Regions from separate parts of the Candidatus Pelagibacter bacterium nBUS_29 genome, predicted to be linked through region 1. Evidence: riboswitches for the same ligand, from Rfam matches in the RefSeq annotation. Region 1 holds a riboswitch; the other holds the start of a gene.
What was found. Region 1 has a riboswitch for glycine ahead of gcvT (glycine cleavage system aminomethyltransferase GcvT). Riboswitches for the same ligand answer to the same signal wherever they lie in the genome.

Region 1 (16,199 bases):
ACTTTTTCTTTATCATTGTATTTAACATCCAATGTATAAGAATGACCACCAAAACGATCCTGCTTTTCAAACAAATCAACTTTATGTTTTTTTGATAAATAGTAAGCTGAGCTTAATCCTGATATTCCCGAACCTACTACTGCAATTTTCATTTAATAATTTTATGCAGCAGTATCTTCATACTCATCCATTGATGGACATGTACAAAATAGGTTTTTATCTCCATAAACATTATCTACTCTTCCAACTGGTGGCCAATATTTGGCTGTCTTTAAAAATTCAGATGGATAAGCTGCTTCCTCCCTCTCATATTTATGTTCCCACTTGTTGGAAGCTAATTCAAGATGAGTATGTGGCGCATTCTTTACTGGATTGTCCAATTTATCATATTCACCTGAATGTATTTTATCGATTTCTTGTTTAATTTTTTGAAGAGTTGAGCAAAATCTATTTATCTCACTTAAACTTTCACTTTCAGTTGGTTCAATCATCATAGTTCCAGCAACAGGCCACGACATTGTGGGCGCATGGTAACCAAAATCTATTAAACGCTTAGCTATATCTTCCTCTGTAACACCTGTATCAGCTTTTATTTTTCTAATATCAATAATACATTCATGGGCAACATTCCCACTTTTGCCTTTGTACAAAATTGGAAATGAATCTTTTAATTTGTGAGCAATATAATTTGCATTTAATATAGCAACTTGTGATGCTTTCTTTAAACCTTCAGAACCCATCATTTTTATATACATCCATGAGATTGATAAAATACTTGAGCTTCCCCAAGGGGCGGCTGAAACAGCACCAATTCCTGTTGTAGGTCCACAATCTTTAATCACTGAGTGTTTTGGTAAGAAGGTTTCTAAATGTTTTTTGCAAGCTATTGGTCCCATGCCTGGTCCTCCTCCACCATGTGGAATACAGAATGTTTTATGTAAATTTATATGACAAACATCTGGGCCAAATTTTCCTGGTTTTGCAATACCTACTAATGCATTTAGATTTGCTCCATCCATATAAACTTGTCCACCATTTTCATGAATAAGTTCACAAATATCAGTTATTTTCTCCTCAAAAACTCCATGCGTTGAAGGATATGTAACCATTAATGCTGCTAAATTATCTTTATGTTCTTCAGCTTTTTTCTTTAAATCTTCAAAGTCTACGTTTCCATGATCGTCACATTTAACCACAACGACTTTCATCCCAACCATTTGCGCACTCGCAGGATTAGTGCCATGTGCAGAGCTTGGAATTAAACAAACATTACGATTAGCTTCATTATTTTTTTCATGAAATTTACGAATTACCATTAATCCAGCAAATTCGCCTTGGGCTCCAGCGTTTGGCTGCAGTGATACACCTGAAAAACCAGTAATTGATCTAAGCCAATTTTTTAAATCAGTAAAAAGTTCTCTATAACCATCCATTTGTTCTACTGGAGAAAAAGGGTGTGGTTGTGAAAACTCTTTCCAAGTTACTGGTATCATCTCAGATACTGCATTCAACTTCATTGTGCATGAACCTAAAGCTATCATTGATCTATTTAAAGCAATGTCTGCATCTTCTAGTTTTTTTAAATATCTAAGCATTTCAGTTTCTGAATGATAGCTATTAAAAACTGGATGATCTAGGTAAGTTGAACTTCTTAATAAATTTTTAGGAATATTAGATAAGCTCTCATTCATAGATTCTTTAATTGTTTCAGAACAATTAAAAATTTTTAGCAATTGATTAGCTCTGTATAGGTTTTTTCTTTCATCAAAAGAAACCGCAAGCATCTCTGAATTTACTTTTCTGATATTAACACCTTCATCTAAAGCATTTTTATAAATCTTATCAGTCTTATCCAAAGTTTTTACAGTTACAGTATCAAAAAAATGATCTGAATAAAGTTCATATCCAGATTGTTTCAACTTATCAGCAAAATTTTTTGTTAACTGAGAAACACTTTCTGAAATTTTTTTAATTCCTTTAGGGCCATGATAAACTGCATAAGCTGCAGAAACAATTGCCAACAAAGCTTGAGCAGTACAAATATTACTTGTAGCTTTATCTCTTCTAATATGTTGCTCTCTAGTTTGAAGAGCTAATCTATAAGCTTTTTTACCATGTCTATCTACTGAAACTCCAACTATTCTACCTGGCATCGATCTTTTGTATTCATCTTTTGTAGCAAAAAATGCTGCGTGTGGGCCACCATAACCCATTGGAATACCAAATCTTTGTGAACTTCCTACAGCGATATCTGCTCCTAATTCTGCAGGTGTTTTTAATTTTGCAAGAGCTAGCAAATCACAAACTAAAACTGCTTTACCATTTTTTTTATGTATTTTACTTATTGCTTCACTAGGATCTTTAATATCTCCTAATGTACCAGGATAACTGATTATACCGCAGATAATCTCATCTTTGATATCAGTCTCCTCATCACCAATAATTATTTCTACCCCTAAAGGTTCGGCTCTTGTTTTAATGACTTCAATTGTTTGTGGGTGACAATTCTTTGATACAAAAACTTTATTTGAGTCTGTCTTAGATATTCTATAGCTTAAACCCATAGCCTCTGCTGCGGCTGTTCCTTCATCTAAAAGTGAAGCATTAGCTATATCCATACCTGTAAAATCAATGATCATCTGTTGAAAATTCATTAACATCTCAAGTCTACCCTGAGCAACTTCAGGCTGATATGGTGTGTAAGAAGTATACCACCCTGGATTTTCTAAAATATTTCTCAATATAACGTAAGGAGTGTAGGTTCCGTAATATCCCATTCCTATAAAGCTAGAATAAACTTTATTTTTTTTTGAAATATTCTTTAATTTTCTGAGTGCTTTATATTCAGAATTTGGATCTCCTATCTCTAAATCATCTTTTAATAAAATGTTTTCTGGTACGGTATTTTTTATTAACTCATCTAGATTTTTATACCCTAACTCTTTAAGCATAATATTTTGCTCTTCAGTAGAGGGGCCGATGTGTCTTTGAATAAAATCTTTTTGAGCATTTTTTAACATTTAACTACCGCTTTCTTTTGCAAATTTGTCATATTCATCTTTGTTCATTAAACTATCTAGTTCATTTTTATCTTTAATTTTTAATTTGAAAAACCAAGCTTCATTTTCTGGATCTGAATTAATTTTACCAGGATCGTCAACTATAGATTGATTATTTTCCATTACTTCCCCTGATATAGGTGTGTAAACATCGCTTGCAGCTTTAGTTGATTCTACTACACCCGCATTTCCATCTTTTTCAACAGAAGTACCTACGTCAGGTAATTCTACAAATACAATATCTCCCAACATTTCAGTTGCATGCTGGGTAATACCTATTGTGCCAACATCGCCTTCTATTTTTATCCACTCATGTTCTTTAGAATATTTAACTTCACTCATTTAGTTGCTCCTTTCACATAACTTTTTTTATAAAATGGTAATCCACAAATATTTGCTGGATATTTTTTTCCTCTTACCTCAAGAAAAACTTTTGTATCTTTTTGAGAAAATTCTTTTTCAACATAACCCATTGCAACAGGTCCATTCAAACTTGGTCCAAAGGTACCACTAGTTACCTCACCAACAACCAACTCATCTTCATTGAAAATTTTTGTTTTCTCCCTCGCAATTAATCTTCCTTCTGGTTTAATGCCAACTCTAATTTGCGGAGTACCCTCATTAATTTGATTTATAATTTTATCTGAACCTATAAACCCACCATTTGTTATTCTTTCTTTAGATATTGCCCATTTAAGATTGGCTTCGATTGGAGTTTTATCCAAACCCAATTCATGACCATATAAACACAGTCCAGCCTCTAATCTCAATGTATCTCTAGCGCCAAGTCCTATAAGCTGAGCTCCATTTTCAAGTAATTTTTTTGTAAACTCTTCGGCAAAATCATTGGGGATAGATACTTCAAAGCCATCTTCACCAGTATAACCTGATCTAGTTACAAATAATTTTTGATCTTTATAATAAAACCAATTTCCTGTCATAAAATTTAGATCTTTTGCTCTATTAAGAATTAAATCTAAAATCTCTACAGACTTAGGTCCTTGTATTGCTATTAAAGATCTATTTTCCTCTAAATTCATCCTATATTTATCGTTAAGTAATTTAGATATAATTTTAAAGTCATTATCCTTGCAAGCAGCATTTAATATTATTAGATAACCACCATCTATTTTTGTAATAATCAAATCATCATAAATTCCAGCATTTTCATTCATTAAAAAACTATATTTTGATGAATTTACTTTTAAGTCTTTTAAATTAAGCGGAAAAATTTTTTCTAAATCCGCAGTTAGACTATCATCACCATAAATAAACAATTGCCCCATATGCGAAACATCAAAAATGCCTGAGTGTGTTCTTGTAAATTTATGCTCTTCAACAATACCTTTGCTGTATTGTATTGGCATTTCATAGCCTGCAAATTCTACAAATTTAGCTTTGTTGTCTTGATGAAGTTTGTTTAAAGATGTTTTTTTTATTTCCATACTAACTCGCTTTACCCATCTGTATATTTGCCTGAGAGTTTTGCTCCTTCGGCGAGAACTTAATCTCTTTCCAGAGTTAATATGTTACGGTCCTTTTTACCTGAGAGTTTCCTGGGTGGTTGCTCCTTCGGTGTTACAAAATTTGTAATCTCTCCCGTTAATGATCAACTTATCAACTATTTACAGATGGTCAATGAGAAATACTTTTTTTACGCGCACTTAATAGTGAGTAAAATTGAACTAATACAGCAAAAATAATTATAGCTCCTCCTATCAACCCAAACATAGATGGTCTTTCACTAACAAATATAAAGGCCCAAATTGGTCCCAAAACAGATTCAGATAACATTATTATTCCAACCATGGCTGAAGGTGTAGTTCTTGCTCCAGTTGTAATAAATATAAATCCTAATCCAACTTGAAAACAGCCACCTAGAAAACCTAGAAAAATATCATGCGGTGAAATCATTATTTTTGTTGAAAGTAAAAAACCAATAAAGCATGAACATATACCTGCTACAAATTGTGCTGGCACCATATCAACTGTTGGAAATTTTCTCACAATAATAATTAAAACTGCAAAGGTGATAGGCATTGTAAATGCTGCAAGATTTCCTGAAAGCTCACCTGGTGTTAATGAATTTCCCACCATTAACAAAACGCCTGATATTGCTAAAATAATTGATGTTAACGTAATTGCAGAAATTTTTTCCTTAAGAAAAAAATAACCAAATATTGCGAGAAATAAAATTTGAAGAGATATAATGAAATTCGTATTAGCAACCGTCGTGTTATACATTGCAAATACATATCCACAGAAACCAAAAGATAAAATAATTCCACCAATAAACCCTGGTAAACCAGAATCTTTAAATGCTTTAAAAGTTTTCTTCTTATAACTGATTATTAAAAAAGCTAGAACTGTCAAAGAAAAAAATAAGGATCTCCAGAATAAAATTTGCCATAAAGTTGAACCTTCAAATGACTTAACTATAAGTCCACCAAAACTTAAACAGCAAGCACCTAAAAATACTAATAAAGGTCCAGGTAATTTTGTAATTATATTCATTAGATTTGTGAAATTAAATTTTGAGTTTCCATTTCATACAACTTAAACAAAGTTTCTGCATCAGATAATTCTATTTCTTTAAATTTTATTTTTGACCCAGGTGATATTTGAACCAATCTGTCATAATCAACACTAGCAACAACTCCTATTTTTGGATAACCCCCTATCGTTCCATGGTCTGATAGCATTATAATTGGATTACCATCTGCTGGAACTTGTATTACCCCCTTCAACAAACCTTCAGATTTAATATTTGTATTAACAATGTTTTCTATTTCAGGGCCATTTAATCTCATACCCATTCGATCAGATAATTTTGATACTGTAAATTCTTTTTCAAAAAAATTTTTTTTTCCTTCTTCAGAAAAATAATCGAAATTAGTTCCTTTTATAACTCTTATATTTTCTACTTTTGAGTTTAAATAATTAGTTTTATTTTTTTGTTGATTTGTACTTATCTTTGAAATGATTAATTTTTGATTATTCTCTAATTTTTTACCCTCGTTAGAACCAATGTTGGCTTTTGTATTTATCGAGCAGCTACCCCATTGAAATTTTAAATCAAACTCCCCACTAACAGCCAAATAGCCATAAACAGATTTGTTGGTTGATAGAATGTCAATCTCATCTCCATTTTCTATTAGATAATTTTCATAACAATTACCCTCTATTTCGTTATCCTTTTTTCTTATTTTAAAGATTACATCTCCAGCCACAGCAATGGTAATATTGTCTCCACTATACTTTAATAAAGGACCTTGATATGCAAACTCGATAACTGGTAAGTCTAATTTATTACCAACTAGTCTATTAGCTAGTAGATAATTTCTATTATCCATGGCTCCACTGAAAGGAATACCAATATGGTATAAATTATTTCTTCCCATGTCTTGAAATGTTGTGTTTATACCAGCTCTTATTATTTCAAAATAATTGTTACTCATTATAATTTTTATATTCTTCAAATGTTATTTGTTTAAATTTAACAGTGTCACCTGGGTTAATTAAATTAGGATCTTTTTCTTTTGAAATATCAAATACTTCTAACGGGGTATTTCCGATAATGTTCCACCCACCAGGACTTTCAAATGTATAAATATCAGCAAATTGTTCTGTTATTCCAACAGATCCTTTTGGTACTTTTACTCTTGGAGTTTCCAACCGTTGAACTCTCATATTTTCATCTAAATCACCTAAAAAAGGCATGCCTGCTATAAATCCTGTCATATAACAAAAAAATTCTTTATTAAAAAAATTCTCTAGAATTTTTTCTTTAGTTAAATTTAATTTATTTTCTAATCTTTCCATGTCTAAAGAAAAAGAAGCATCACAGCAAACTGGCACTTCTAAATTTTTGTTATTTATCTTTAAAGTTTCTTCAACATTAAGTTTTTCAATTTTATCTTTGATTTCTCTAAAATTTGTTACACGAAGATCATAAGAAATAATCAATTTATTATAAGAAGGTGTAAGATTATTAATTCCTTTAATTTTTTTTTCTTTAATTGTATTAAAATACTTAATTACATCAGAGTTAATTTGTTTATTAACCTCAGTTCCAAAATCACAGTAAAGAGCTGCGTCACCAAGATTTGATATATTTTTTATCATGTCATGTTATACTTCAACATTTAAGACTATGGAAATTAATATAAATTGTGATTTAGGTGAAAAATCTAAACATCATTCTAATAAGTATGATCCTGATTTACTAGAGATAGTAAATTCTGCTAATGTTGCCTGTGGTTTTCATGCTGGAGACGATGAGTCTATGAACCAAGTTATTAAAATATCCAAGGAGAATGGGGTAAGCATTGGTGCACATCCATCATTTAATGACCCTGAAAATTTTGGCAGACAAAGAATGAATCTTTCTTCAGGTGAAATTACAAAATTAATAATTGATCAATATGATATTTTACAAACAATTGCAGACAATTATAAAGAAAATGTTACACACATTAAGCCTCATGGTGCACTTAACAATATGGCCTGTGAAGATATAGAATTAGCAACTACTTTAGCTAAAACAATAAAAGGAATTAACAAAGATTTAATTTACCTTGTTCCAACTGGTTCGAAAATGGAGGAAGCTGCAAAAAAATTCAACATGAAAATTGCATGTGAAATTTTTGCGGATAGAAACTATGAGGACGATGGAAATCTAGTTTCTAGAAAAAAATCTCACGCATTAATAACTGACCCAGAGCAAGCCAAAAAACACGTGCTAAATATGGTTAAAAATCAGGCACTTAATTGTCACAGTGGAAAACAGATACCTTGTGAAATAGACTCTGTATGCATACATGGTGATAACAATAGTTCATTAGCTACAGCAAAATCAATCAAAAATAATTTGATTGATAATGGACTTAAACTTAAACCTTTAAACTTAATGGAGAAATTTATTTAATGTTAAAAAAATATTTAATTGTGTCTTTTTTTATAACTTTATTTTCAATTAGTTCACAAGCTGCTGGAACAGATGATAGTTCAGCAAAAGTTAAATCTAATTATGACAAAGCTGTTTCACTTATTAAACAAGCAAAGAAATATGAAAAAAAAGGTAAAACTGATAAAGCTAATAAAAGATATGAGAAAGCTCAAAAATTACTTTTAAAATCTAATAAAAAAAAACCCCTTCAAGCTGATACTTTAAATTATCTGGGTTTTACAACTAGAAAACTAGGTGATTATGAAAATGGAGAAAAATATTATTTACTTGGTTTAGAAATTGATCCAAATCATAAAGGAATTAATGAATACTTGGGCGAACTTTACGTTGTAACCAATAGAATTGATCTTGCAAAAGAAAGATTAAATGTATTGGAAAATTGTAATTGTGAAGAGTATGGTGAATTAAAAGAAATAATTGATGGAACAAAAACATCAAAATATTAATTCATATGCTTGACATACAGAATCCAAAAGAAGCAAGAAAAGTTATCAGAAATAACGAATATACTGAACAAACAGCTGGATCAGCAAACAAATATGTACAAGGAAATATTTGTATTTTACCAAGTAAGTACGCAATGGATTTTGCTTCATTTTGTCAAAAAAATCCAAAGCCTTGTCCTCTAATAGGCTTTGGCACTAAGGGAGATCCATCTTTAAAAGATTTGGGAGATATCGATATCAGAACAGATATACCTCAATATAGAGTATGGGAAAAAGGAAAAATTATTGATGAGCCTTATGATATAAAAAAATATTGGAATGAAGATTTAACAACATTTGTTTTGGGATGCTCAATGTCTTTTGAGCTACCTTTAATTGAAGCAGGAATACCTATTCAACATATAGAAAATAATACTATTGTACCAATGTATCGAACATCTATAGATTGTGAACCTGCAGGCCAATTTTCAGGAAAGCTTGTGGTTTCTATGAGGCCATTGAATTCAAAAGATGCAATTAGATCAATTCAAATTAGTTCAAGATTTCCAGCTGTTCATGGTGCACCTGTACACTTAGGTGACCCTTCAGAAATTGGCATAAAAGATATAATGAATCCAGAATATGGTGATCCACCAAAAGCATTTAAAAATAATGAGATTCCAGTTTTTTGGGCTTGTGGAGTAACACCTCAATCAGTTTTACAAGATTCAAAACCAGATTTTTGTATAACACACAGTCCTGGGAAAATGCTTATAACTGATAAGCTAAATAATGATTTGGCAGCCTTATAATTAATTTCCTAAAAAAACTTTTGTAACTTTGTTGTTATCAATTAGATCCTCTGATTTTCCATCAATAACTAATCTTCCACTTTCAAGCACATAACCTCTATCAGCCATACTAAGAGCCAATCTAACATTTTGCTCAACAAACAAAATTGATATTCCTTCGTTAACAATATTTTTAAAAATTTTAATTAAATCTTTCATTACCATAGGTGACAAACCTAAAAAAGGTTCATCAACCATTAAAAGTTTTGGGAGTCCCATCATACCTCTAGCTATTGCCAACATTTGTTGTTCACCGCCAGACATTGTCCTCGCTAATTGGCTGGATCTAGCTTCAAGTTTTGGAAAGATCTTATAAATTTTATTTAGCGAATTATCTAATTCCTTTTTAGCTGCAGGGTGCCAAGCGCCAAGTAAAAGATTTTGCATTACATTCAAATGAGGAAAAACTCTTCTTCTTTCAAGAACATGAGATATGCCTAGTGCAGTTCTTTTATGTGTAGGTTCTTTGGAGATTAAATTGTTATCAAAATGTATACTTCCATTCTTATGATGTACTAAATTACTTATTGTATTTAAAATTGTACTTTTTCCAGAACCGTTTGGCCCTAAAAGAGCAACCATTTCTGCTTTCTTAACATTTATAGATACGTCCCAAATTACTTGAAAGTCATCGTATAAAACATCAATATTTTTAATATCAAGCAGCATCGAATGTTCCTAAATAAGAGTCCACAACCTGTTTATTATTTTGAATTTCTTTTGGAGAGCCATAGGCTATTCTTTCTCCTTGATCTAGAGCTAAGATATTATCTGAAATCTCCATAATGATATTAATATTATGTTCAATCGTAACAATTGTAACTCCTGACTTTTTAAGTTTTTTGATAAGTTCCACGAGACCAGGTATAGTTTTCTGGTCAACGCCACCAGTTACTTCGTCCATTAGTAATAATTTTGGCTCTATTGCCATTGCCCTTGCCATCTCAAGTCTTTTTCTTTGTCCTGTAGAAAGCTCTTTTGCAAAATGATGTCTTTTCTCAATCAAGTCAACAAAATCAATTATTTCTAAAGCTTTATCTCTAGCTTTTTTAATATTTTTTTCTTTAACAAACGAACCTATCATTACATTTTCAAGCAATGTTTGATCTGCAAATGGTTTTAATTTTTGAAATGTTCTTCCAATACCTAGTTTACTTATTTTGTCAGGAGTTAATCCAAAAATATTTTTTTCAAAAAATTTAACTTCACCAGTATCAGCTTTTGTATAGCCTGTGATTAAGTCGAATAAAGTAGATTTTCCCGCACCATTTGGGCCAATTACACCAAGTATAGAGCCCTCTTCAACGTCAAAAGAAATATTATTGTTTGCTTTAATTCCACCAAAAGCTCTACTTAAATTTTCTACTGATAAAATTTTCATCTTTGTTTTTTTCTCTCTAAAATATTTTTTGGAACAAAAGATATAAGTCCATCTGGTCTAAAGACACAAATTAACATTAATATTAGTCCATAAAGGATTAGATCTACCGCACCACCTGTACCACCTAAATATATTCTTGAATATTCTGAAATTGGAATCAAGATTGCTGCTCCAAGTAGTGGGCCCCAAACATTACCTATTCCACCAAGGACAGTTATCAACAAAACAATAATTGATATTTCAATATTAAAAACTCTATCGGGATCAATTATTAAAATATATTGAGCAAACAAACTTCCCATTGGAGCCATAATCATAGCTGATATTACATAAGCAATAATTTTATAATTTGAAACATTAATACACAAACTTAATGCCGCTTGAGGATCATCTCTCACAGCTCTTAATCTAAATCCTAATTTTGATCTACTTAAGATCCAAACCAAATAAAAAGTGATTAAAAAAAATACTAAAAAAACATAGTAGTAAGGCATTTTACTTGTATGAAATTGAAGCGCTAACCAAGAGTCACCAGATGTCATTGGAACCCATAAACCAGATGCTGCACCAACTAAATCCCATCTTTGAAAAACCACTTGAAAACTTATCCCTATCAGCAACGTTGCGATTGCGAAATAATGCCCACTTAATCTAAGCATTGGTATTCCAATTAAAACTGCTGCAACTCCTGAAAAAATTATTCCAAAAAAAATGCTTATCCAGGGAGAAATACCGTACTGAACATAAAAAAATGAAGTTGCATAAGCTCCTATGCCAAAGAAAGCACCATGGCCAAGACTAATCTGGCCAGAAAATCCAGCTATCACGTTCCAAGATTGAGCCATAACAGCATGCATGAAAATCATGATCATTAAATGGAGATAAAAAGAGTTTAATCCAAAATGAGGTAGTGCAAATAATAATAAAACTATACCAGCAATTAATGAAATAATTTTTTTGTCTGTGTTCCAAAGTGGCTCTGCTTGTGCGGTTAATAATTTATAGTTCATTAATATCTACCAAATAAACCTTGAGGTTTATAAATTACCACTAATAAATATATCGCAAAGACATACAAAAGTTTAAAAGATGGATCTATCAATAAGCCCCCTAATGACTCTACAAGACCAATAATTATTCCTGCATACAAACAGCCAATAATACTTCCAAAACCACCTAAAGCTACAGCAACGAATGCAAATAGAGCAAAATTAATTCCTACATCAGTAAAAATGAAAAAATAGTTAGCCATCATTCCACCTGCTATACCTACACATCCAAGTCCAATTGCCCATCCAATTGCAAACATTTTGTTTGAAGGAATTCCTAAAATTTCAGCAGCGTGTCTATCTTGAGCTGTAGCCTGTAAAGCTAAACCAGTTTCAGTTTTTGTGACAAATAAATACAAAGCTATAAAAGCAACCAAACATACTAAGCTTGCTACTAATTGTGGTTGACCAATAAAAACAGATCCTATTTCAAGCCTACCCTCCAATAAAGGTTTTTCTACATTTCTAAAATCTGGTGTCCATAATAATTGAGCTATAGATCTTATGAATATTGATAATCCAAAAGTAGCACAAATTTGAATTAACATTTTTGCTTTTAAGATGTATCTAATTAAAAAATAGTGTGTGAGTATTCCACATACAGCCATCAATAAAATTGTAATCGGAATTGAAAAAATAGGATCAATCCCAAATAATGACCACAGCCAAAATGAAGAAAACATTGATAGCATTAAATGTTCACCGTGAGCAAAATTCACAATATCCATTAAACCAAAAATTAAACTCAGTCCTGCAGCTATTAAGGCATAAATTAATCCCATCATTAGACCGGTAACAATTGCTTGAAGAATAATCTCTGATGTCATTAAGAATAAATATAAATTAGAAAACGTATAAACATTATATATAATTGCAAAAGTATATCATTGAATTGATTTTATATATGGTATTTAATTAGTTATTAACAAAAACAAATATGAGGGGAAATAAATGAAAAAATTAATACTTGCAGTATTTACTTTTTTATCATTAATTTGTGCACCTGTAGTAAGTTCTGCGCAAGATGTTAAAATTGGAGTACTGTATCCATTAACTGGTCCTGTAGCCCAAGTGGGTAAGGATGCGGTTGCTGCAGTACAAACTGCTTTAGATATTATTAATAATAGCCACAATATTCCTGGAATGCCTTTAGCAAAAGATGCTGGTCTAAAAGGTTTGGGTGGTGGAAAAATTTCAATAGTTGTTGGTGACCATGGTGGAAAACCAGATATTGGAGTTGGTGAAACAGAAAAAATGTTAAATTCTGATAAAGTTCACGCAATGTTTGGAGCTTACTATTCATCAGTTACTGGTGCAGCTAGTCAAGTTTCTGAAAGAGCTGGTATACCTTGGGTTAATGGTGAGTCTACATCTCCAAAATTAACAACAAGAGGATTTAAATATTTCTTTAAAGTCACTCCACACGATGGTGAATTTACTCAATTAATGTTTGAATTTATGAATGACTTCAACAAAAAGAATAATAACAAATTAAATACACTTGGTATTATTCATGAAGATACTTTGTGGGGATCTGATAGTGGTGGAACACAAAATAAAATGGCTAAAGATCAAGGATTTAAAGTTATTGAAAAAATTAGCTATAAAGCAAAAACAACATCTTTAAGTTCTGAAGTACAGAGATTGAAAGCAAAAAACCCTGATGTTTTATTGCCGTCATCTTATACTGCTGATGCTTATTTATTTTTAAATACTGCTAAAGAACTTGATTATAACCCTAAACTTTTAGTTGCACAGAATGCTGGATATACTGATCCAAAATTTATAGCTACTATGGGAAGTAAAGCTGAAGGTGTAATTACAAGATCTCCTTTCAATACTGACTTGGCTACTACAATTCCAATGATTGGTACTGTAAATGACCTTTTCAAAACTCACTCAGGCGGAAGAGATCTATCTGATGTACCAGCTAGAGCTTTTACTGGCTTTATGGCATTAGCGAATGCAATTAATAATGCTGAATCAACTGATCCTGAAAAAATTAGACAAGCGTTAGTTAATTTAGATATGTCATCAGACTCTTTAATTGTTCCTTACAGAGGAATTAAATTTGGTGCTGACGGTCAAAATGAAAAAACTAGAGGTATTTTGATGCAAGTTCAAGGTGGTAAATATTGTACAGTTTATCCATTTGAATTAGCTGCATGTAAATTGCAGTATCCAATGCCTACTTGGTCTCAAAAATAATTTTAGATAATATTAGAGGCGGTCATTAATTTGACCGCCTTTTTTTTTATACTTTTTATTGAATTATTATAAATTTAAAATAATATTAACTTACCTTGATTGAAGAACTCGTTATTTTAACTAAAATTATTTTTATCACTATTATCTTAACAGCTGATAACGCAGTTATAGTTGGTTCAATTGCAGCAAACTTTGTACCCAAAAATAGGAAACAAATTATTTTGTGGGGTGTGGCAGGAGCTTTTGTATTCAAAATTTTTTTTGCTATATTTGCTACTTACTTATTTAAATTTTATTTCATCAAAATATTAGGGGGATTATTATTAATTTGGATTGTCAATGATTTAAGAAAAGATTTGGTTGATATTAAAAAAATTAAATCACAAACTAAAAAAACAAAAGAACCCTCTTACATAAGTAGTATTGGAAAAGTTTTATTTGCAGATATTATGATTAGCTTTGACAATGTGATTGGGGTTGTTGCAGCGGCTAAAGAATATTTTGGTTTTATGATTTTTGGCCTTGTTTTATCAGTCGTTTTGACTGGAGCCTTAGCAACCTACATGGCAAATTACATACAAAAACATATCTGGATTGCTTATATGGGGTTAATATTTATTCTTATTGTAGGATTGCAGTTAATAATTGGTGGATTAGTTGATCTAGAAATTTTAAAAATTAATGAAGAATTTATTAAATATTTTTAGTTAATAAGAGTGTTTCTTTAGTGGAAACTTTTTTTGCTTCACATCCTTAGAATAATTAGATACTGCTTTTTTTATTTCTTTTCTAATGTTGCTATATTTCTTAACAAACCTAACATCTATTGGGTTAAGTCCAATCAAATCATCTAGTACCAAAATCTGTCCATCACAATTATTTGAAGCTCCTATTCCAATAGTTGGAATGTTAATCTGACTTGTTACTTTTTTTGCTAGAGTAGTTTCTACGCATTCAAGAACAATTGAAAATACACCTGCACTTTCTAATAATTTGGCATCATTTAAAATCTTATTTCTTTCAGAACTTTTTTTTCCTTTGTATTTAAAAGTTTTATCTGATTGAGGCAGTAATCCTAAGTGACCCATTACTGGTATTTTATTTTTAGTTAAAGCTTGAACAATATTATAAATTTTTTTTCCACCTTCCAATTTAATAGCATCACATTTTGTAATTGAAATTATTTTTTTTGCATTTCTAAGTGCTTCTTTAGCATTTCGATATGTGTTATGTGGCATATCAACAACCATTAAGCTTTTTTTTATACCCATTCTCACACTTTTTGAATGCTCTATCATAGTCTTTAAGCTTACTTGTCTTGTAGATTTATAATTGTATAAAACTGAACCAAGTGAATCTCCTACTAAAATTATATCGCAGAAGTTATCCAAGATTGAAGCAATATTCTTTGAATAAGCAGTTAAACTAACAATCTTTGATTTATTTTTTTTTTAATTATATCTAATATTTGCTTTTTCATCGACTTACCACGAGCCGGTATTTTCCATTGAAGCCCAAGGTTCTTTGGGTTCTAAATTTCCTTCTTGAAGTATTTCAATTGAAATATTGTCTGGAGATCTAACAAACGCCATATGACCATCACGAGGCGGTCTATTAATAGTATAACCCATATCCAGCAATCTTTGACAAGTTTCATAAATGTTATCAACTCTATAAGCTAAATGGCCAAAATTTCTTGAACCTTTACCAAGTTCATCGCCATCCCAATTGTATGTTAATTCAATTTCTGCTTTTTCATCATTTGGAGCTGCAAGAAAGACAAGAGTGAATCTGCCCTTTTCATTTTCCATACGCCTTATTTCTTTTAAGCCTAACCCATCACAGAAAAATTTTAATGACTCATCAATATCTTTAACTCTGATCATGGTATGCAAATATTTCATATGACTAATTTATAGTTTAAAACTACTCTAATTCAATAGTACTAGGTGGTTTTGAGGTAATATCATAAACAACTCTATTAATACCTCTTATGCTATTCACTATTTGATTAGAAATTGTTTCCATGAAAGACTTTTTGAACTCATAAAAATCTGCTGTCATTCCATCTTCAGATGTTATTGCTCTTAAAAGACATAAATACTCATAAGTACGATTATCACCCATAACACCTACTGTTTTGACAGGTAACAAAGCAGCATATGCTTGCCATATTTTATGGTAAAGACCGTGATCTCTTAATGCTTGTATAAAATAAGAATCAGCTTCTTTAAGTATTTTAATTTTATCATTTGTA
Region 2 (16,199 bases), 520 kb from region 1:
GGCTTCTGGCAATGGTATAATCAAAAAAGCCAGTTGGTGTGGAGGTGGTGGAAATTGTGTTAAAATAAGACACAACTCAATATATGAAACTGTTTACGCGCACATGTCAAAATTTGCACGAGGAATTAAAAAGGGAGTTAGAATTAAACAAGGTCAAACTATTGGTTATGTTGGCTCAACTGGAAAATCAACTGGTCCACATTTGCACTATGAAGTTATTGTTAATGGAAAAAAAGTGAACTCTCAAAAACTAAAACTTCCATCAGGTAAGGTTTTGAAAGGAAAAAATAGAGAACTTTTTGAAACTAACAAAATAAAATTAAACGTTTTAAAGTCAGAAAAAATTATTGGATTAAATTAATTATCCTCTGGTTTTTTTTTAGAAATGGGTTTAATTTCAGCTACAATTTTTTTATCTTCACTATTAATTTCTTCAGATTTCACTGATAATTCCTGTGTTTCAGGTGTATTTTCAGTAGATTTATTCTCAGCAAATTTTAGTTTTTTATAATTTTCTTGTTCGTTCAAAATTCTTGTGAAGTGGTCCGCATGTTGAAGATAATTTTCAGATAATATCTTATCTCCATTAGAAGAAGCCTCTCTCGCTAAATCATTATATTTTTCTATTAACTTCGGAGCATTATGGTTATTTCTGCCAGGAGCCTTTCTTCTAAAGTTTTCATTGTTTGAATAATTTGATCCAAATTTAGGTCTATCTCCACTACTTTTAAAATTTCTATCATTTCTTCTGAAATTATTTCTTCTAACGTTATTATTGTTTCTAAATGTTACCATATATCTAATTAATTATATTTTAGTACTTACTATGCAACGATCGTTATTTGCAAGATCCTTGACAGTACTATTTATATAAAAACCTTTGCTGTTTAATAATTTAATAACTTTACTTTTTTGATCAAAACCAATCTCTAAAATAAATTTTCCATTTTTTTTTAACAGTTCAGATGATTTTTTTATTACTTTTCTGATTACTGATAAACCATCTAATCCACCATCTAGAGCTAATTTAGGCTCAAATTTTAAAACATCTCTCTCCAAATATTTTAAATTATTTCTTTTAATATAAGGGGGATTAGAAACAACTAAATCATATTTGCCTTGAGTAAATTTGTCAACATCTGATTTATAAAATTTTACTCTTTCGTCTACAAAGAGCTTTTTTGCATTAATTTTCGATATTTTTAATGAATTTTTACTAATATCTATTCCTGATCCGTAAAAATTCTTTTTTTCTTTTAGAACACTCAAGAGAATGCACCCCGAGCCAACTCCAATATCAAGAATTCTTAAACAATCCTTATTCTTAGTAACTTTTAAAATTTGCTCTATAATAATTTCTGTATCAGGACGGGGTATAAGGGTGTTTTTATTAACATAAAATTCGCTTTTCCAAAAAAACTTTCTGTTTAATAGATAAGCTATTGGTTTTTTAGTGGCTCGTTCATTAACCAATTTTTTAAAATATTCTAAATTTTCAATATTTAAAACTTTGTCATCATTTAAGATTATGTACTCACGATTTTTATCTAGAGCTTTGGCCATTAATATTTCTGTGTCAAGTTGAGCTGATAGAATAGATTTATCTTTAAGAATATTTGTTCCTTCAATAACTGCTGACTTAATGTTCATTTAATTTAAACTACTTAAACTATCTTCTTGTGCTTGTAATGTTAACGACTCGATCATTTCATCAAAAGCTTCACCTTCTAAAAATTCCTCTAATCTATGAAGTGTTAAATTAATTCTGTGATCTGTTACTCTTCCTTGAGGAAAATTATATGTTCTAATTCTTTCAGATCTATCTCCTGTTCCTATTTTTGTTTTTCTGTCTTGTGATCTTTCTTGGTCAATTCTTGATCTTTCTAATTCATATAACCTTGACCTTAAAATTTTCATACCCTTGGCTTTATTTTTATGTTGGGACTTTTCATCTTGCTGTGAAACAGATAATCCTGTTGGAATATGAGTAATTCTAACTGCACTATCAGTTGTGTTTACTGACTGTCCTCCTGGTCCACCTGCTCTAAAAACATCTATTCTCAAATCAGACTCATTTATTTTTAAATCAACTTCCTCTGCTTCAGGCAATACTGCAACGGTTGCTGCTGAAGTATGAACTCTTCCTTGAGTTTCGGTATCTGGCACTCTTTGAACTCTATGAACGCCACTTTCATATTTTAAAGTTGAATAAATATTGGTTCCTTTTATTGATGCTATAACCTCTTTTAATCCTCCAGCATCGCTTCTTGAAATTGATATCAATTCTAGTGTCCATTTTTTTTTGTGACTAACTTTTTCATACATCTTAAAAAGATCTGAAGCAAATAGGCTTGCTTCAAGTCCTCCAGTTCCTGCTCTAATTTCTATGATTGCATTTTTTTTATCAGCTTCATCTTTTGGAAGTAAAAATAATTTTAATTTTTTTTCATTTATTTCGAATTCAGTCTTTAATTCAGATAATTCAAGTTCAGCCATATCTTTTAATTCTTTATCTGCTGAAACATCATTTAAAATTTTTTCTAAATCTTTTTTATCCTCTTCATATGATAAATATTTTTTAGCATTTATTATAATTTCATTAAGATCAGAGTACTCTTTTGATTTTTCAGCAAATAGCTTTTTGTCAATTGCACCTGAAGATAAATCTTTTTCTAAAGTTGAGTGCTTTAATATAAGTTCTTCAATTGTTTTTGCAGGTATCATTATTTTTTTTCTAACTCTGAAGCTTTTTTTTCAACTTCAGCCACTACTTTATCAATTATTTCATTTGTTAAGACTTTCTTACTCTGAACACCAGAAAGATAAAGCATATTGTTTCCTTTTCCGCCACCTGTTATACCCACATCTGTCATTGCTGCTTCACCAGGGCCATTCACTACACATCCAATTATTGACAGCGTAACTGGAGTTTTAATATGTGATAATTTTTCTTCTAAAACCTTTACAGTATCGATTACTTGAAATGCTTGTCTGGCACATGATGGACAAGAAATAATTTTTACCCCTCTATTTCTTAGTCCTAATGACTTTAAAATCTCATTACCAATTTTTATTTCTTTTACCGGGTCATCAGAAAGTGAAATCCTGATAGTGTCCCCAATTCCGTCTAAAAGCAACGTTCCAAGTCCAATAGACGATTTCACACTTCCAGAGACAAAACTTCCAGCTTCTGTAATTCCAAGATGCAAGGGATAATCCATTGCTTTTGAAAGTTGACGATAAGCTGCAATTGATAAAAAAACATCTGACGACTTAACGCTAACTTTAAAGTTAAAAAAATCTTGATCTTCTAAAACTTTGATATTTCTCAAAGCACTCTCTACTAAAGCCTCTGGACAAGGTTCTTTATATTTTTCTAAAATATCTTTTTCAAGGGATCCTGCATTTACACCAATCCGGATTGAACAATCATTATTTTTTGCAGCACTTAAAACATCATGAATTTTTTGTTTATCACCAATATTTCCTGGATTTATTCTTAAACATTTTGCTCCGTTTTCTGCAGCCTCAATTGCTCGTTTATAGTGAAAATGAATATCAGCAATTATAGGTAGTTTTACATTGTTTGTTATTTCTTTTAAAGCTTTTGTAGAGTCTTCATCTGGACATGAAACTCTTACAATGTCTGCTCCTTCTTCATGAATTGCATTTATTTGATCAATTGTAGCTTTAACATCAGTTGTTAAAGTATTGGTCATGGACTGAACTGAAATTGGATTATCCCCACCAATCTTTACATCACCAACATTTATTACTCTGGTTTTTTTCCGATTAATATTTCTGAAGGGCCTAAGGCTCATAAAATTTAGTCTAATTTAAATTCTTTGTGCAATACTGCTATAGCTTTTTTTACTTGATTAGTAGCAACTAAAACTGAAATTTTAATTTCAGAAGTAGATATTACTAGGATATTTATTTTTTTTGAAGCTAAAGCTTGAAACATTCGATAGGTTATTCCAGGGGTTGTTATCATTCCTACCCCAATTATTGAGACTTTAGATACATCTTTATCAAAAGATAACTTTTTGTAAGATATTTTTTTATTCTGTTTTATAAATTTTTCTGTTTTTTTTAAGTCATCAGCTTTTATTGTAAATGTGAGATCTGTTTCCTTGCCATTAAGTGAGATATTTTGAACAACCATATCAACATTTATTAAATTTTGAGACAAAGGTTTAAAAATTGAAGCTGCTACACCTGGTTTATCTTTAACTCCTTCAATTGTAATTTTTGCATCATTTTTTGTTGATGAAATTCCAGTAATAATTTGATCGCTAAAGGCTTTTGATGAATTTGTGATTAAAGTTCCAGGCTTTGAAACAAATGAAGATTTAACTTTTATGTCTATTTTGTTCAATTTTGCATCTTGCACAGAAGTTGGTTGCATTACTTTTGAGCCCAAAGATGCCATTTCTAACATTTCATCATAAAATATTTTTTTAATTTTTTTTGCATTTTTGTACTGTCTGGGATCAGTGGTATAAACACCATCTACATCAGTATAAATAATACATTCATCTGCTTTAATAAATTTAGCTAACATTATTGCAGTAGCATCTGAACCGCTTCTGCCGATAGTTGTTAGCCTATAATCCTTGTTTATTCCTTGAAAGCCAGTGATTACAGGAATTCCTCCACTTTTAAGATAGCTCTGTAATTCTTTTGAAACTACTTTATTAATTCTTGCTGCAGAATAAGGTCCTTCAGTTACAATAGGTATTTGCCAAGATAACCAAGATCTAGATTTAAACCCTATATGCTTTAGTCTTCCAGCAATTAAAGCACACGAAACTTGTTCTCCTGTGGACAGTAGAGAATCATATTCAGCTTTGTCAAAATTATTACTAATTAATTTAGATTTATTTACTAGTTCGTTAGTCACTCCACTCATTGCAGAGGAAATAACCACTACATTATTCTTCTTCTTTTTGTAAGAAGATATAATTTTACATACTTTTTTAATTCTATCGATACTTCCAACAGAAGTCCCACCAAACTTTAAAACAACAGTTTTCATTGATCAAATTTATTTATTATATTTTAATAAATAATTGATAAAATACATCTAAGTTGTTATGTCAACTAATTATCGATTATGAGCACTGTAAATAAAAAAGAAATTGAAAAATTTTCAAAAATGGCGGCTGAATGGTGGGACCCAAGAGGAAAATTTAAGCCACTTCATAAATTCAATCCTATAAGAATTAAGTATATTAAAGAAAACATTATTAATAGTTTTAAATTAAAAGACAAACAAAGACCTCTAGATAAAATCAATATATTAGATATTGGTTGTGGCGGAGGACTTCTATCTGAACCAATGACAAGATTAGGTGCAAATGTAACTGGAATTGACGCATCAAGCAAAAATATCAGTATTGCTAAGTTACATGCAAAAAAAAATAAACTTAAAATTAATTATTTATGCTCATCACCTGAAAAATTAAAAATTAAAAAAAAATTTGATGTTATTTTGAATATGGAAATAGTTGAACATGTAGAAGATATTAATTTTTTTATAGATTCTTGTTCAAAACTTTTAAAAAAAAATGGCCTTATGTTTGTCGCCACTCTTAATAAAACATTAAAATCTTATATATTTGCAATAGTTGGGGCAGAATATGTTTTAAGATGGCTTCCGATAGGAACTCATGACTGGGAAAAATTTGTAAGACCAGAAGATCTTAAAAAAATTTTAAACAAAAATAATTTAAAATTAGAAAAGTTAAATGGAATGAATTTTAATATAATTAAGGATGAGTGGACTGTTTCTTCAGACACTTCAATTAATTATATTGTAAAATCTATAAAACTCTAATTATCTTTGTCCTCTACCCAAGGTATCATCTGAGCATCGATGCCTTCTTCCTTAAGTTCCATAAGATCTTTCTTGGAAGCATTTCCATAGATACCTTTAGTTTTTTTTTTAGGACTATAATGAATAGATCGTGCTTCATAAGCAAAATTTTCACCAACAAATTTAAAATTTTCTTTAATAAATTTTTGATAACTTTTAATAGTTTTTTTTACATTATTATATTTATCTAATTGCAAATCGTTTTTTTTATCTTTTTTATTGTTTCTTAAGCTGGGTGCCATTAGAGATTTATCTACTGTTTTAGAATTACAAATATGACAGATTAAAAGATGTTTTTTTTTTAATTTTTCAAATTCCTTAGATGAAGCAAACCAACTATCAAATGTTGTTTGGCAGTCTTTACACGCTAGTTTATATTTAATCATGATATTTAATTAATAATCCTTAAAAAATTTTCCATACCACTAACTTCTATAATCTGCATTAATATCAATATATTTTTTTGTAAAATCCATTGTGTAAACAGTAAAGCTTTTCTTTCCAGTAAATATTTCAATATCAAGATCAATATTTTCATTTTTCATGTACTCTGAAGCTTTTGTTTCATCATAACCTTGATGTAGTTTTCCATCTTGTACAATTTTTAAATTTCCAAATTTAATTAAAAGTTTTTTCAAATTTATTTTTGGTCCAGCTTTACCTATTGCCATAATTATTCTACCCCAGTTAGGATCTTCACCAGCAATTGCGGTTTTAACTAAAGGAGAATTAGCGATAGAAAGAGCAATCTGCTTTGCCTCAATTTCTGATTTACACTTTTTAACATTTACCGTCACAAACTTTGAAGATCCCTCCCCATCTGAAACGACTCTTTTTGCTAGATTTAACAAAACCTTGTTTAAAGCCTTATCAAAATTTTGAATTTTTTTGTCATTTATATTTTTAATTTGTGCATTATCTACTTTACCAGTTGCAAAAATTGTTGCCATATCATTGGTACTTGTGTCGCCATCACAAGTTATGGCATTAAAAGTTGTTGCTATATTTTTTTTAAGTAATTTATTTAAAATGTCATTTGAAAGTTTAGCGTCTGTAAAAACATAAGCTAAAGTAGTTGCCATATTTGGATGGATCATTCCTGAACCTTTTGCTATTCCATAAATCTTAATTTTTTTATTTGCAATTGTGCATTCTTCCATTGCTAACTTAGGCTTAGTATCAGTTGTCATTATGGAAAGTGCAGCCTTCATCCAAATAAATTTATTTTGGGTATATTTAATTTTATTAATTAAACTTGGGATTTGATGTGAAATTTTTTCATAAGGATAAGGTTCCCCAATAGTTCCTGTGCAGCCAAAGATTATATCTTTTGAAGAAATTTTTTTTAGAATATCTTCATCTTGCTCTTGTTTTTTTGTTAATTCTGATGAAATAATATGTGATAGTTTCTTTAAACTTTCATAACCTTGCTTACCCGTAAAAGCATTGGCATTCCGAGTGTTTACTATAAGAGAATAAATTTTTTTACTATTTTGATTTAAGTTCCACTTGATATTTTCAGATATTATTTTTGACTGAGTATAAACTGATGCATGATTAGCTCCGTCTCTAAAATAGAACATGGATAAGTCATCTCTATTATCATTATATAGATTTGCACTTACAACAGAAATAGATACACCATCAATATGATCAAGGTCTTGAAAATCAATCATTCTGGCATTTTTTGATTTTGAAGATAAAAAGTTTGATAAATTAATTCCCATAGTGTTTAAAATAATTATTTAATACATATATTAAACATTATAAGTAAAGAATAAATCAAATACTCATGTTCAATCCTTTAAATCTAATTACAAAATTTATTAAATCTAGCAATCAAAAAGAGTTGGATAGAATTGGTAAAATTGTAAAGACAATAAATTCACTTGAGGATGAATTTAAAAAACTTGACGACTTAGATTTTCCAAAAAAAACCCAAGAATATAAAGAACAAATTAAACAAGGAAAAACCTTGGATGAACTTTTACCACAGGCATTTGCATTAGTAAGAGAAGCATCAAAAAGAACTCGAAATGAAAGACACTTTGATGTTCAAATAATTGGGGGAGTAGTTCTTCATGAAGGTAAAATTGCTGAAATGAGAACTGGAGAAGGAAAAACTCTTACAATTTCTCTTGCTGCATACTTAAATGCTCTAACTGAAAAAGGTGTTCACATTGTAACTGTTAATGATTACCTAGCAAAAAGAGACTCCATAGAGATGGGGCAAATCTATAACTTTTTAGGTTTATCATCAGGTTACATTAATAACGACCAAGATGATCATGAAAGAAAGAAAAATTATAATTGTGACATCACATATGCAACCAATAGTGAACTTGGATTTGATTACTTAAGAGATAATATGAAATTCTCAGAAAATGAAATGGTTCAAAGAGAACATTCATTTTCTATAGTTGATGAAATAGACTCTTGTCTTATCGATGAAGCTAGAACTCCACTAGTCATATCAGGTTCTGCTGAAGATAAAACAGCTCAGTATCTTGCTGTTGATAAGCTTGTAAGACAGTTAAGTAATAAAGATTATGAGATAGATGAAAAAGAAAAAAGTATTCTTTTAACTAATGATGGAATAAATAATGTAGAAAGAATTTTTTCTACTGCTGGAATTTTAAAAAACAATAACTTTTATGATCCAGAAAATTTACATCTAGTTCATCATGTCAATCAAGCTCTTCGTGCTAATCATTTATTTGAAAAAGGTAAAGATTATATTGTTAGAGATGAAAGCTTAAAAATTATAGACGAACTGACTGGCAGAATACTTGAGGGTAGAAGATTTGGAGATGGTTTACATCAAGCTTTGGAGGCAAAAGAACAAATAAATATTCAAGCAGAAAATCAAACCTTGGCTTCAATAACATATCAAAATTATTTTAAACTTTATAAAAAAATATCAGGATGTACTGGAACTGCTGCAACTGAAGCTGAAGAATTTTATGAAATCTATGGTTTAGCTGTTGTGATTATTCCAACTAATAATGAAATGATTAGAAAAGATTATAATGATCAAATTTTCAGAACTGAGGAAGAAAAAAATAATGCAATTGTTGACAAAATTGTTGAGCGTCATAATGCTGGCCAACCAATTTTAATTTTCACATCTAGTATTAATAAGTCAGAAATTTATTCAACCTTGTTAAATAAAAAAAATATTAAACATGTTATATTAAATGCAAAAAATCACGAAAATGAAGCAGATATAATAGCCAATGCGGGTAAAGAAAAATCAGTAATCATCACAACTAGTATTTCTGGTAGAGGTGTGGATATTCAGCTGGGTGGTAAAAAAGGATCTATCAAAGAGGCTCAACTTCAAATCGATAAAAACAAAATAAAATCTCTAGGTGGCTTATTTGTAGTTGGGACTGAAAGAATGGAATCAAGAAGAGTTGATAATCAAGCAAGAGGAAGAGCTGGAAGACAAGGTGATGAAGGTAGTTCTATTTTTTATGTAAGTCTTGAAGACGATTTAATGAGAATTTTTGGATCAGAGTCTATGAATAAAATGCTTGAAAAATTAGGACTTAAAGATGGAGAAAGTATTGATCACCCATGGATTAATAAGGCTCTTGAAAGAGCTCAACAAAAAGTAGAGGCTAGAAATTTTGATATAAGAAAAACCTTAATAAAATTTGATAATGTTTTGAATGATCAAAGGCATGTCGTATTTTCTCAACGAAAAAATGCTATGAATAGTCGAAGCATATTTGATTATTCTGATGAGTTTTTAAAGGATATAATTGACGATATCATCAAGTTAAAAATCCAAAGTTTATCGAATCCTAAAAGTAATGAGTTTAGTAATCGCCTAAAACAGATTGTTGGTAAAAGTTTTGATGAGTTAGAATTAAAATCATTAATTTCTGCAAAAGATGATGAATTAAAAGAAAAAATTATCAATGAATTTTCAGAATCTAGAGATGAGAGGATAAAGGTTTTAGGAGAGGATCATGCAAAAGAAATTGAAAAAAGAATTTTCTTGCAATCAATTGATCTGAATTGGAAATCTCATATTCAATATCTTGAACAACTGAGACAAGTAATTGGACTTAGATCGTATGGTCAGCGAGACCCTTTGGTTGAATATAAAAAAGAGGCTTTCGATTTATTTTCTAATCTTCTTGAAAAATTAAAATTAGATTACGTAACTATTCTAATGAATCTAAAAGTTGTCACTGAGCAACAAGAAGAAAGAAAAGTATCAATGGTAGATCAAATTAAAAGTGGTAAAAAAATTGGCAGGAATGAACCTTGCTCATGTGGATCAGGTAAAAAATTTAAGCATTGCTGTGGTGCTTTATAAATTTAGAACAGACTAAAAACAGCAATCAATAAAACTAAGCCTGCAAGTATCGATCCAATTAAAACTTTTTTTGATTTTAAAATTTTATCAAAATTATTATTTTTAATTGTTAGAGTACTTAAATCTTCAGAATTGCTAATAAATCCTTGATTTCTTCCAATTTTTAAAAACTTATTTTTTCTTTCATTCATTATTTCTTCAGACGATAAATCTTTAAAATAGTTTAAATTTTTTGATATTGAGTCTTTTAAACTTTCTAACATTTGATCTCTATCTCTATGAGCACCGCCTAATGGCTCAGGAATAATTTCATCAATAACTTTTAATTCTAATAAATCTTTTGCTGAAAGCTTCATTGCTTTTGCAGCATCAAGCATTTTTTTTGGATCTCTCCACAAAATAGTTGCACACCCTTCTGGGGAAATTACTGAATAAATAGCATTTTCTAACATTATAACTTTATTTGATGAGGCCAAAGCGATTGCACCACCAGAACCTCCTTCTCCAATAATAATTGCCAAAGTTGGAACACTTAGTTCCATGCAACATTCAATTGATTTAGCAATAGCCTCTGCCTGACCTCTTTCTTCCGCTCCAACACCCGGATATGCTCCTGGCGTATCTATAAATGATATTATTGGGATATTAAATTTATTTGCTAAATTCATTAATCGAATTGTTTTACGATAACCTTCGGGTCTCATCATTCCAAAATTTCTCTCAATTCTAGTTTCTAAATTCTCACCTTTCTCTTGACCTATTACTAAAACTGAAGTGCCATTAAATTTAGCAAATCCTGTTAAAACAGATTTATCCTCTCCATAGAAACGGTCTCCAGACAAAGAAATGAAATCATCAAACAAATTATCAATGAAAAACTTAGATTTTGGTCTGTCCTCATGACGAGCAACCATCGTGGTTTGCCAAGGATCAAGGTTTGAGTAGATATCTTTTAATTTTTTATCAAGCTCAGCTTGTGTACTAGATATTTTTTGAGTGTCTACCTCGGAAAGACCATCTTGATTATAAGGATCTTTCAATTTTTCTATCTCAGATTCTAAATTTTTAATGTCTGTTTCAAAATTGAGATAATTTTTCATGGAGTATTTATAGTAGAATTTAAATTATAAAAAAGGCAATAAAATGTTAATTAAAATAATTATTAGCAATATTAATTGACTTAATATTTTTTAAGGATACAAATTTCACATCGGGAGAGACTAATTAACTTTTTAGCGCCGAAGGAGCAACCACCCCGGAAACTCTCAGGCAAAAGGACCGATCGAAGCATAACACTCTGGAAAGAGATTAATTTCCGCCGAAGGAGCAAAACTCTCAGGCAAAAATACAGATGGGGTAACAAAAGTGCTATGCCAGATAAATATATAAACATTCGTACTCTCAAAGTTTCAGAAAGTTTGTTAAATTTTGTTAATCAGGAGCTATTAACAGATACAGGTATTTCATCTGATAAATTTTGGTTAGGGTTTGAGAAAATTGTTAATGAACTCGAGCCTCAAAATAGAGAATTAATAAACTTTAGAGAAACTTTGCAAAAAAAAATTGATGATTGGCATATTAAAAACAAAGGTAATGAAATTAAACTAGATGAATATAAAAAGTTTTTATATGAGATTGGATATTTAAAAGAAGAAGGAGAAGATTTTTCAATAGAAACTGAAAATGTAGATGAAGAAATAACAAAAATAGCTGGACCACAATTAGTCGTACCAATTATGAATGCGCGCTATGCTCTTAATGCGGCAAATGCAAGATGGATGAGTTTGTATGATAGTCTATATGGAACTGATGTTATAGAGCAATCTGAAGATAGTGTATCTGAGAGGTACGATCCTTTAAGAGGAGAAATGGTTATTAAATATTCAAGAGATTTTTTAGATAAGCATTTTCCACTTAAAAATCTTAGTTGGCACAAAATTACGAGTATTGCTATTAAAGAAGGTAAGTTAAAAACCCTAAAGGGTGCTGACATATTTGATCTAGCTGAAGAACAAAAATTTATTGGTCATAGAGGTGAAGCTGATAATCCTTCAGCAATTATATTGAAAAATAATAACTTACATATTGAAATTTTAAGAGATCCAAGAGCTTTTAGTGCTCAACAAGATCATGCTGGGATTAGTGATATAATTTTAGAAGCTGCTGTCTCAACAATTTGTGACAACGAAGACAGTGTGGCTGCAGTAGATGCTGAAGACAAAGTTGTTTGCTACAGAAACTGGCTTGGATTAATGAAAGGAAATCTTAAAACACAATTTGAAAAAGATGGTAAATTATTTGAAAGAAAACTAAACCCAAACAGAAGTTATATTTCAAAAGATGGAAAAGGACTTAAGTTACATGGAAGAAGTTTATTGTTGGTTAGAAATGTTGGTCATTTAATGACTAACCCTTCGATAATTTTAAGTAATGGTAACGAAGTGCCTGAAGGTATTATGGATGCATTTATAACTGTTGCTGCAGCAATTCATGATTTAAAAAATAAAACAAATTCAAGAACTGGATCAATCTATATAGTTAAGCCAAAAATGCATGGACCAGATGAAACTGAATTTACAGACTTGATTTTTTCTAAAGTTGAGGAAGTATTGGGTTTAAAAAAATACACTTGTAAAATAGGAATTATGGATGAAGAGAGAAGAACATCATCAAATTTAAAAGAATGTATAAGAACTTTAAAAAATAGAGTTTTCTTCATTAACACTGGATTTTTAGACAGAACAGGTGATGAAATGCACACTTCAATGGAAGCTGGACCAATGATTAAAAAAGGAGATATGAAATCTTCTAAATGGATTTTGGCATATGAAAATAACAACGTTGATGTTGGGCTAAAATGTGGCTTATCAGGAAAGGCTCAAATTGGAAAAGGAATGTGGGCAATGCCTGATAAAATGAAAGATATGATGGAGCAAAAAACAGGACACTTAAAAGCAGGAGCTAATTGTGCCTGGGTTCCTTCTCCAACAGCAGCTGCCTTACATTCATTACATTATCACGAAATCAATATCTTTGATGAACAAAAAAATATTATAAAAAGAGAAAAAGCAAAATTAGATGATCTTTTAACAGTTCCTGTTGCAAACAGACCAAATTGGTCAGTAGAAGAAATAAATAGTGAAATATCAAACTCTGCACAAACATTGCTTGGTTATGTAGTTAGATGGATTGATCAAGGGGTTGGGTGTTCTAAAGTTCCAGATATAAACAACATTGGACTGATGGAAGATAGAGCAACACTTAGAATATCTTCACAACATATTGCTAACTGGATACATCATGGAATTACTACTAAAATTCAGGTTACTGAAATTATGAAAGAAATGGCCAAAATAGTAGACAAACAAAATGAAAAAGATTCTGCTCATACTAGAAGTGGAAGAACTGGATACACTAAAATGTCCGACGACTTTGATCGATCTTTAGCTTTTCAGACTGCATGTAACTTAATTTTCAAAGGTAAAGAACAGCCTTCAGGTTACACTGAACCATTGTTGCATCAAAACAGATTAAAAAAAAAATTTAATCTGAATTAGAGTTTAAATTAGCTCTATTTTTAAAAGCAGAAAATAAAGTTCCATCATCTAAATTTTCAATTTCACCACCAACTGGCAATCCTTGAGCTAATTTAGTAATTTTTGCATTAGTATTTTTTAAACTATCTTGAATATAATACGCAGTAGTCTGCCCCTCAACAGTTGCACTTGTTGCAAGTATAACCTCTTCAATGCCTTCTCTGTTCACTCGTTCTACTAAAGAGTTAATTAAAAGATCTTCTTTTCTTTGTCCTATTGAAGAAATTGTTCCACCTAAAATATGAAAGTATCCCTGAAAGATATTTGAGTTTTCAATTGACCACTGATCCGCAATATCTTCCACAACACAAATTTTTGTATATTTTTCTTTTACACTTTCACAATTTACACATCCATTTAAATTAGATTTTAATGAACCACATGAATTACATCTTGTTACGTTTTTATAAACCTGAGCCAATGTGCTTGCCATCGGTTTAACTAATTCGTCTCGATTATTGATTAATTTAAGAACAATTCTTTTAGCTGACTTAGGGCCTAACCCAGGAAGCTTTGAAATTAATTTAATTAGCTCCTCAATCTCATTAATATTTTGCATTTATTATAATGGCCACTTAAAACCAGGTATTCCAAAACCTCCTGTGGCTTTTGAAATTTCCTCTGTGGTTTTTGATTTTAACTGTGATTTTGCGCTATTATGAGCTGCAACAATTAGATCTTCTATTATCGTCTTATCTTCCTTAATAATTTCATCTGATAATTGAATTTTTTGCATCTCTCCTTCACCATCAAGAGTAATTTTAACAGAATTAGAGCCTGAAATTCCTACGGCTTTTATTTCTTTAATTTTTTCTTGGCTTTCTTTCATTTTGGCCTCTAGCTCCTTAGCCTTATCCAAAATCTTACTAAAATCAGTCATTTTTATCCTCTTTTTTTTATTCAACTTTACATCTATAAGTTCTGCATCAGGAAATTTTTCCATTACTTTCTTATAAATCTCTAAGCTTTTAACCTCATTTATTAATTCATCTTTTTTATTTTTTTGTTTTTCTTTAACTGACATCTCACCTTTAGATTTACTAAAAGTAATAATCCACCTTTCATTGGTCCATTCATAGAGTTTTGAAGAAAGATCTTTTACAAAATCTTTATCTAAATTATCATTAAATGAAATTTCAATTCTATTTTTTTCAAATTTTACTAAATTTACATTTTTTTCTAATTCATATTTCAATTTAATTTCTTTTTTCAAAGTACAGACACTAAGAAGATCGTCAAATGAATTGATTAAACTTTTATCAATTGTTTTTATCTCTGGTTTAACTTCTGGTTTCTGTTTTTCCTCTTGAGCTATATTTTTAATTTGATTAACAGTTCTTGAATTATCCTCTAACTTCTGTTCGTTTTCTTCTTTGGCTCTATGATTAACCAAAGTATCATTACTTTCTTCTTGATCTAAATTTTTATTTAACTTAATTAAACTTAAATGCATTAATCTTATTAAAAACATTTCTATTGATAGATGTTGATTGGAAACAATATCTAATTCTTCAAGTGAGGATATTGTAAACTGCCAAAATAAGATTAAAACTTCAGAATCTACCTGATTAGAAATATCTTTGATTTTTGAAAACTCTTCATCATTAAGAGAGAAATTTGTACTTTCCAGAGATAATGAGTTAATATTTTTAAAATAATAAAGTATTTCTAAAAAATCATTCATAAATACTTTTGGTTCAACACCTTGATCATAAATTTTTCTATAAATATTAATAACTTTTTCCTCTTCACCTCTCAATATTAATTCAAATAAATTAATTAATTGAGACTTATCAAAATATCCAAAAATTTTTTGTGCGGCATTAAGATCTAGTTCTGTTTTTTCATCTAAGCTCAACAAGGCTCTATCCAATAAAGATAAGGCATCTCTTACAGACCCTTCTGATATTTTAACAATCAGCTTCAAAGCTTCATCTGAAGCTTTACCTTTTTCTTTTTCTTTAATATCTTTAATAAACTCAAATAATTCTGATGATTTAATTCTAGACAAATCAAATCTTTGACACCTTGAGACCACTGTAATAGGTATCTTTTTAATTTCTGTAGTTGCAAAAATAAATTTTAAATATTCTGGTGGCTCTTCAAGTGTTTTTAACAAAGCATTAAATGCTTGCTTACTTAACATATGAACTTCATCAATTATAAAAATCTTATATTTTGCTGACGTTGGGCCATATCTAGAAAATTCAATTAGATCTCTTACATCATCTACACCTGTTTTGCTGGCCGCATCCATTTCAAGCACATCAATATGACTTGAGTTAGCTATAGATTTACAATTTTCGCATAAATCTTTCTTACATAAATTTTCAATTCCATTTAAACAATTAAGCCCTTTAGCAACTATTCTAGCAGTTGTAGTTTTACCAATTCC

Region 2: another riboswitch for glycine. It lies ahead of ACIJYA_RS00530 (malate synthase G); the one in region 1 lies ahead of gcvT (glycine cleavage system aminomethyltransferase GcvT).

Annotation. Positions count from the first base shown of each region.
Region 1 covers NZ_CP172843.1:932,693-948,891, forward strand. The annotation lists gene ACIJYA_RS05025 (NAD(P)/FAD-dependent oxidoreductase) at 1-152, opposite strand, end outside; gene gcvP (aminomethyl-transferring glycine dehydrogenase) at 162-3,020, opposite strand; gene gcvH (glycine cleavage system protein GcvH) at 3,021-3,401, opposite strand; gene gcvT (glycine cleavage system aminomethyltransferase GcvT) at 3,398-4,504, opposite strand; glycine riboswitch at 4,582-4,671, opposite strand; gene ACIJYA_RS05045 (DMT family transporter) at 4,695-5,573, opposite strand; gene ACIJYA_RS05050 (biotin-dependent carboxyltransferase family protein) at 5,573-6,517, opposite strand; gene ACIJYA_RS05055 (5-oxoprolinase subunit B family protein) at 6,510-7,184, opposite strand; gene ACIJYA_RS05060 (5-oxoprolinase subunit PxpA) at 7,213-7,986, shown strand; gene ACIJYA_RS05065 (tetratricopeptide repeat protein) at 7,986-8,474, shown strand; gene ACIJYA_RS05070 (putative hydro-lyase) at 8,480-9,265, shown strand; gene ACIJYA_RS05075 (ABC transporter ATP-binding protein) at 9,266-9,973, opposite strand; gene ACIJYA_RS05080 (ABC transporter ATP-binding protein) at 9,963-10,685, opposite strand; gene ACIJYA_RS05085 (branched-chain amino acid ABC transporter permease) at 10,682-11,695, opposite strand; gene ACIJYA_RS05090 (branched-chain amino acid ABC transporter permease) at 11,695-12,561, opposite strand; gene ACIJYA_RS05095 (ABC transporter substrate-binding protein) at 12,686-13,942, shown strand; gene ACIJYA_RS05100 (YjbE family putative metal transport protein) at 14,038-14,649, shown strand; partial or broken gene panB (3-methyl-2-oxobutanoate hydroxymethyltransferase) at 14,650-15,422, opposite strand; gene ACIJYA_RS05110 (VOC family protein) at 15,427-15,846, opposite strand; gene guaA (glutamine-hydrolyzing GMP synthase) at 15,869-16,199, opposite strand, start outside.
Region 2 covers NZ_CP172843.1:97,723-113,921, reverse strand. The annotation lists gene ACIJYA_RS00585 (peptidoglycan DD-metalloendopeptidase family protein) at 1-361, shown strand, start outside; gene ACIJYA_RS00580 (DUF4167 domain-containing protein) at 358-795, opposite strand; gene prmC (peptide chain release factor N(5)-glutamine methyltransferase) at 808-1,650, opposite strand; gene prfA (peptide chain release factor 1) at 1,651-2,724, opposite strand; gene ispG (flavodoxin-dependent (E)-4-hydroxy-3-methylbut-2-enyl-diphosphate synthase) at 2,724-3,821, opposite strand; gene ACIJYA_RS00560 (aspartate kinase) at 3,827-5,038, opposite strand; gene ubiG (bifunctional 2-polyprenyl-6-hydroxyphenol methylase/3-demethylubiquinol 3-O-methyltransferase UbiG) at 5,117-5,839, shown strand; gene ACIJYA_RS00550 (DUF1178 family protein) at 5,836-6,264, opposite strand; gene argJ (bifunctional glutamate N-acetyltransferase/amino-acid acetyltransferase ArgJ) at 6,304-7,605, opposite strand; gene secA (preprotein translocase subunit SecA) at 7,671-10,208, shown strand; gene ACIJYA_RS00535 (acetyl-CoA carboxylase carboxyltransferase subunit alpha) at 10,211-11,308, opposite strand; glycine riboswitch at 11,410-11,499, shown strand; gene ACIJYA_RS00530 (malate synthase G) at 11,579-13,765, shown strand; gene recR (recombination mediator RecR) at 13,752-14,363, opposite strand; gene dnaX (DNA polymerase III subunit gamma/tau) at 14,367-16,199, opposite strand, start outside.